Regions from separate parts of the Vibrio algarum genome, predicted to be linked through region 1. Evidence: riboswitches for the same ligand, from Rfam matches in the RefSeq annotation. Region 1 holds a riboswitch; the other holds the start of a gene.
The links. Region 1 has a riboswitch for thiamine pyrophosphate ahead of thiD (bifunctional hydroxymethylpyrimidine kinase/phosphomethylpyrimidine kinase). Riboswitches for the same ligand answer to the same signal wherever they lie in the genome.

Region 2: linked by a shared signal. The riboswitch ahead of thiB (thiamine ABC transporter substrate binding subunit) and the one ahead of thiD (bifunctional hydroxymethylpyrimidine kinase/phosphomethylpyrimidine kinase) in region 1 are both predicted to bind thiamine pyrophosphate.

What each region holds. Positions count from the first base shown of each region.
Region 1 is NZ_JAQLOI010000001.1:1,188,845-1,192,415, forward strand. Features, by position in the region: partial or broken gene PGX00_RS05740 (ABC transporter permease) at 1-483, opposite strand, end outside; gene PGX00_RS05745 (ABC transporter ATP-binding protein) at 563-1,321, opposite strand; gene thiD (bifunctional hydroxymethylpyrimidine kinase/phosphomethylpyrimidine kinase) at 1,314-2,204, opposite strand; TPP riboswitch at 2,283-2,393, opposite strand; gene PGX00_RS05755 (alpha/beta fold hydrolase) at 2,537-3,571, shown strand, end outside.
Region 2 is NZ_JAQLOI010000001.1:76,245-79,815, reverse strand. Features, by position in the region: partial or broken gene mpl (UDP-N-acetylmuramate:L-alanyl-gamma-D-glutamyl-meso-diaminopimelate ligase) at 1-569, shown strand, start outside; gene PGX00_RS00370 (flavin prenyltransferase UbiX) at 637-1,254, shown strand; TPP riboswitch at 1,329-1,454, shown strand; gene thiB (thiamine ABC transporter substrate binding subunit) at 1,502-2,497, shown strand; partial or broken gene thiP (thiamine/thiamine pyrophosphate ABC transporter permease ThiP) at 2,526-3,571, shown strand, end outside.

The sequences.
Region 1 (3,571 bases):
TGCTGGTAATGCCGCTGGGAGGCGGATATGTCGTAAAGTTTGCCATTTTGAGGCAGACATGGTTTTTGCTAGGTCGAGATAACCAGTAGGAGTAGAGCGAAGTCCGTCATAACAGCAGGTCGTGACAGGGAAGAAAATAATGAGTGCCGCCATGACGACTTTCGAAGCGATGCCATAGCCAAGCCATAACATTAATATTGGCGCTATGGCAAAAACAGGAATAGCCTGACTGGCAATCAATATAGGTAATAACCACCGCTTGAGAGGTTTAAACAGAAGCATCTGCAATGCAAAAACCATCCCCATTGTTAAGCCTAAAATTAAGCCTAAAAGAATTTCCTGCATGGTTATCCATGTGTGGAAAGCCAATACATCGATTCGCTGTATTAGTTTTATTACTACTGCTTGAGGTGACGGTAAAATAAACGCTGGAAGCTTAAAAACGATAACGACTAACTGCCACAGTCCAAATATGACCAAAATAGTAATAACGCCCTGTAGTAAAGGTCTTATTCTGTTTTCGGGTTTGGCCTTAAGGGCTCCAGTAACCTCTAAATCTAAGTTAATCTCCGACATGTTCTTGCTCCAACTGTTCTATTAACTTCTGTTGTAACTGAGCTATTTCCTCACAGAGTTTTCTGGGTGCTTTTGTATCTGGAACGGGAAAGGAGTGAGTTTTAGAGGGAGAACCTTGCATTAGATAGATCTTGTCTGCCAGTCTAAGCGCTTCTTGTGGATCGTGAGTAATGAGTACCACCGTGTTGTTTCGCAATAAGGTAGCGGAAAGGTTTTGTAATTGATGACGGGTGACAGTATCTAAAGCTGAAAATGGTTCATCCATCAGAACCAAGGGTTTATCTTGCATCAGCGTTCGGGCGAGGGCGACCCGTTGGCGCATACCACCCGAAAGTTGATCAGGGAACTTTTCGATATGTTTGGTTAAGCCGACTTGTTCGATAAGCAGAACCGCTTTTTGACGCTCTGGTTCAGACAATTTTTGAGAGGCAAATTTAAAACTTAAACAGACGTTGTCCAAGACATTTAACCACGGTAGAAGTAAGTCTTGTTGTGCCATATAAGCAACATGTTGGCTGAGTTCACCATTAAGGTGAGTTATTAGGTTTCCTTGCCAAATCAGATTATCTTTTAATAAGCCAGCGAGAAAACGAAGAAGAGTGGTTTTTCCACAACCACTTCTGCCTAAAATACAGGTCCATTCTCGAGTCATTATCTGCATGTTAACCCCAGAAATTATAGGCTGGTGGCCATCCTTGTAACCTAAAACCGTGTTGTTTAGTTCTATGAGTACAGAATTATTCATGCTCGACATCAACTTGTGATTTTGTGATTATTTTTTGGATTGAAAGTGGAGTCGGGGATGGAATGAATTGAGAACCATGGAAAAAATGATGGACAGGGCCATGACCACAACCAATATCCAATTCGTCAGCGTGTAAAATAGCTTGGGTAATATAGTGCTTGCCGAGTTGGACTGCTTCGATAAGGCTATATCCTTGAGCGAGATAACTGGTGATGGCGGATGACAGTGTACAACCAGTTCCGTGGGTATTTTGTGTGTGAATGCGTGGTGTGGATAGTCGAGTGACGTTGTCTTTTGTTATCAATAGGTCGGTACTGGTATTTTCAGATTCTAGATGCCCACCTTTAAGTAGCACATTTTGAGTATCTAGCGCTCTGAGTTTCCCTATAAGGGCATTCATTTCAGATTCAGTTTTTGGTATTGGCTCGCCTGTTAAAGCGGCCGCTTCAGGAAGGTTGGGTGTAATAATTTCAGCTAAGGGCAAAAGTAGAGTTTTAAGGGTGGTAATGGCCTGCTTTTCTAGAAGAAGGTCGCCACTTGTTGCCACCATGACCGGGTCAATGACAAGGTGTTTAGGTTTGTATTGGCGTAATTTTCTAGCAACGGTTTTTATTATTTGAACGTCACTCAGCATCCCTATCTTTACCGCTTGGACATTGAGATCGTTAAATACGGCGTCTATCTGCTGTTCTACAAATTCAGGTGATATGGAGAAAATACCCGAAACACCTTGAGTGTTTTGTGCTGTGAGGGCGGTGATGACTGAACAGGCGTAGCTGTCTGTTGCTGAAATAGCTTTGATATCAGCTTGAATACCTGCGCCGCCGCTACTATCTGAGCCTGCAATGGTAAGGACAATTGGTGTTGAGTTCTTTGCTGTCATGTGGGTTCCTAAACGTTAGCGTATAGGAATAACAGCAGCCAGATAGAGGGAAATACTACGGGACGTAGAGACACTAACTTGGCATGGCTATTAGTTCCCTACGTCAGTGTTAACTGCATCAGGTTCAACGGGTCCCATCGAAATGGTCTCAGCTTTGGGTTGTGGCCCTTAGCTCCCCGACTAATATCTAAATTTTATTTTCCGAAAGAGTGTAGCAAATTCATACGTTAACGAAAAGAGTCCATAGTGACTCCCGTCAATGTTTGTATTGGTGTTGAACGATAATATAGTGGTTAGAAGTATAATCCTACAGCAGCATAGAGAACTCTATAATGGATGCGAACGGTCAGATTTCTCCAGAACTGGTTGCACAGATCTACGATACCGCTCTAGATCCAACCCAGTGGCCGATATTATTGGAACGGATAGCATCCACCTTGCCTCCAATAGAAGCCGAACAAATGGTTAGTGCTACACGACAGGTAAATCAACGTATATCTATGCAAGAAGTTGAAAGGTATCGAAGCCTTTCTCAGATATCTACCATAGTGGAGCATTTAGAACGAAGCGCGGCAATTAGTAATCGGATTAAAGACAACGACGAACAAGAGCACCTACAACTTAGTTTGTTCGACTTCTTACCATTGCCAGCCTTTGTTTGCGCGCCAAATGGGCAAATACTGCAACAAAACCGCTTAGCCTCTGAACTATTAAAAACCACCGCTTTAGTTATGATTGATAATCAGCGTATTAAGTTTCATCATAACTCTCAGCAGAGACAGTTCGATAAACTGATATCTCAACTAACCGAACCCAATGGCCAAGTTCGTGAAACAACGATGCGGTTACGTGATAGCTTTCAAACCAATCCGGTAAGTATCAGTTTGTCACGGATAGATGACCAATATCAGCTAGGTAGTAATATCTTGGTACTGTTTGCCAATCAAAATGTGGATACAAAGCCCAATTTGTCTGCATTTAGCCGACAATACGAGCTAACCAAAGCGGAGCAAAAACTGGTCGAAAACTTAGCTCACAATAAAACGTTGAATGAAATTAGTGAGAGTCATGGCGTATCAATCAATACCATCCGAACCCAGTTAAAGTCAGTATTTCAGAAAACAGGTTGTCACCGACAAAGTGAGTTGATGAAACTTGTTTTGGTTAATTCTACTTCGGAAGTTTGTGACAATAATGGCCAGTTAAAATCTAAGTTTATTTTTGACTCTGCGCGATACCATCATGTCTGTGAAGTAAGCAATGGTCGACAGCTGGGGTTCAGCGATATTGGAAGAACAAGCGGCGTTCCTGTCATTGTTTTGCCACCGAGTACGGGGTCAAGGCTACAGCAGCATCCCGATAATAAA
Region 2 (3,571 bases), 1.1 Mb from region 1:
GTTTTTTTCGAAGCGAATTAGTAGGCACGGTAAAATGGAATTTAGTTGGCGACCATAATGTAAGCAATGCATTAATGGCCATTGCAGCAGCAAGGCATGTTGGCGTTACCGCCGATCTAGCTTGTGAGTCTTTGGCGGCATTTATCAATACTAAAAGACGCCTAGAGCTAAAAGGTGAAGTCGGTGGTGTGACCATTTATGATGACTTTGCACATCATCCAACCGCAATTGAACTGACACTGGATGGATTACGTAACAAAGTTGAAGATACAAAAATAATTGCTGTGCTAGAGCCTCGTTCTGCCACCATGAAAATGGGTGTTCACAAAGAAACGCTGGCCGCTTCGTTGGCAAAGGCGGATTCTGTTTACCTCTACCAGCCGAATAACATCGACTGGTCTGTGGACGAAATTGCCGAACACTGCGTTCAACCAACTTTTGTTAGCGATAATATAGAGACGTTTGTTGCACAAATTTTGCAAGAAGCAAAAGAGGGCGACCAGATACTTGTAATGAGTAATGGTGGTTTTGAGGGTATCCATAGTAAGTTGCTAACTGGTTTAGCATAGTCGAGAGACGACATAATTGTGTTCTTAGAAAATAATAACCTTGGTTATAAATAAGCAGAGAAAGCAGATGAATAGAGACAAAACCATTACTTTGGCATTTACAGGTGCTTCAGGTGCTCCGTATGGATTGCGCTTGCTTGAATGCTTGCTTGCCGCTGACTACAAAGTTTATTTGCTTATTTCATCTGCGGCTCGTGTCGTGATGGCGACAGAGCATGACCTCAAGCTACCTAGTGGTCCTGCCGCGGCTAAAGAGGCATTAGTAAAAAAGCTCAATTGCAATCCGGAGTTGTTAGAAGTGTGTGGTAAAGAAGATTGGTTTTCTCCCGTTGCCTCTGGCAGTGCGGCACCTAAAAAAATGGTGGTATGTCCATGTTCAGCAGGTAGTGTTGCGGCTATTGCTCATGGCATGTCTGACAATCTTATAGAACGAGCAGCTGATGTGGTAATGAAAGAACGCGGGCAGTTGTTATTGGTCGTAAGAGAAACGCCTTTTTCTACACTACATTTAGAGAATATGCACAAGCTTTCTCAAATGGGGGTAACCATTATGCCAGCGGCTCCGGGATTCTATCATCAACCTAAAACGGTTGAAGATTTAGTTGATTTCATGGTTGCTAGAATATTGGACCATCTCGATATTGAGCAAAAGCTCGTTGCTCGTTGGGGATACGACAACAGATAAATCTATCCATTAGTATAGTCGGAAGCCTCTTATCGCATCGCTAGCAACTTTATTACATTACGTATACAATCACTGTCGACTCATCGGGGTGCTCAATAATTGTTTGAAAAAACGGATTATTGGGCTGAGATTAAGTTTACCTTAGAACCCGTACACCTGAACCAGATAATACTGGCGTAGGAATTGAGCAGGATAAATCATAAATCCTACCTCAAGCCTGTGCCGCTCAAAACATGGAGAGCGTCCAGTGAAACACACTATTTCAACCTTAGCTTCAGCTTTAGCTATCACCCTTTCATTTTCTACTTTTGCAGCCGATAAACTGACGGTTTATACCTATGACTCCTTTGCGGCTGATTGGGGCCCTGGCCCTAAAATCGAAAAAGCCTTTGAAGCTCAATGTGGATGCGATTTAGAATTTGTCGCGTTAGATGATGGCGTATCTATTCTCAACCGTTTACGACTAGAAGAAACCAATACGAAAGCCGATGTTATTTTGGGTTTAGATACCAACTTGATGACCGAAGCAAAAAGTACGGGGTTGCTAGCAGAACACAGTGTTGATACGTCTGTAACGACGTTACCTAAAGGCTGGTCAGACAGTACTTTTGTTCCTTTTGATTATGGTTTTTTCGCCTTTGTTTATAATAAAGAAAAGTTAGAAAATCCACCTAAAAGCTTAAAAGAGTTAGTGGAAAAGCGTGATGATCTAAAAGTTATTTATCAAGATCCTCGAACGTCCACACCGGGACAAGGCTTAATGCTTTGGATGAAGTCTATTTATGGTGATGATGCAAGCAAGGCGTGGGGTATGCTATCGAAGAAAACGGTAACAGTAACCAAAGGTTGGTCGGAAGCGTATTCGATGTTTTTAAAAGGAGAGTCGGATCTTGTCCTTTCTTATACCACATCACCCGCTTATCATTTGATTGCTGAAAGTGATGCAAAGTATGCCGCTGCAAACTTTAGCGAAGGGCATTACATGCAAACAGAAGTGGCCGCTAAAGTAAAAAGTTCGAAAAATTCTAAATTAGCAGATGAATTCATGAGCTTTATTTTAAGCGATCAGTTTCAATCTGCAATGCCAACAGGAAACTGGATGTATCCAGTTACGGACGTCCAATTACCTGACGGTTTTGAAACGTTGAGTGTACCTGAAAAAGCACTATCATACTCTTCAGATGAAGTGGCTAAAATGCGTAAGAGTTGGATCAGAGAGTGGCAATCAGCGTTAGTTCAATAAAGCTAAGCTTAGTAAATTTTTGACTAACATGAATAAAACGCCGAAGTTAGGCATTGTTATTGCTGTGCTTATCGTGGTTTTTGTAGCCTCGGCGTTAGGGGCGCTTATTTCATATGCGCCCAATCTTGACATTACTCAGGTGGTATCTGAACCTTACTACCTGCACGTCACCAAATTTAGCTTTTATCAAGCCTTTCTATCAACGCTGTTTAGCGTTGGTTTAGCGATACCTGTGGCACATTCCCTTTCCCGACGAGATTTCATGGGAAAGACGTTCTTGTTAAAGTTATTTTCGAGCACGCTTGTACTGCCTGTTCTAGTGGGGGTTTTCGGGTTATTAGCAATTTATGGAAACAGTGGTCTGTTGGCAACATGGCTAAGTTGGTTAGATATAAAATTACCGTTTTCAATATATGGATTAAATGGCATTTTACTCGCCCACGTTTTTTTTAATCTGCCTTATGCTAGCCGTTTATTGCTTCTTGCTTTAGAAGGTATCCCGCCAGAACAACATAAACTCAGCGCTCACCTTGGGATGAGCCATTGGTACAAATTCAAATGGATTGAATGGCCTCGGTTACGACAACAGTTACCGCATATTTGTGGTTTAGTTTTCATGCTCTGTTTTACGAGTTTTGCCACGGTGATGGCGCTAGGTGGTGGACCAAAGTCAACCACGATAGAGTTGGCAATTTACCAAGCGATTAAGTTCGATTTTGATTTACAAGCAGGCGCATTATTGGCCATATGGCAGATTTTATTGTGTGGCTTGTTATCTCTATCAATACAAAAAGTAAGTAAGCCAAGTATCTTAACTCTGCAATCTCATCATCATCCAATTATCTTCACTAAAGACAATAAATTCGCAAAGCTATGGGACACCGCTTGGATTGCCTTTTCGGCATTGGTTGTTCTACCACCACTACTAATGGTTGTATTGAGTGGTTTGAATTCTAAACTATGGCAAGTGCTGCAAGACCATCGTTTTTGGCAGGCTGTCGAGGCGTCATTAAGTATTGCTAGTTTAGCGAGCGTATTGGCCCTGTTTATAGGGGGGCGATTCTTCAAACGAGT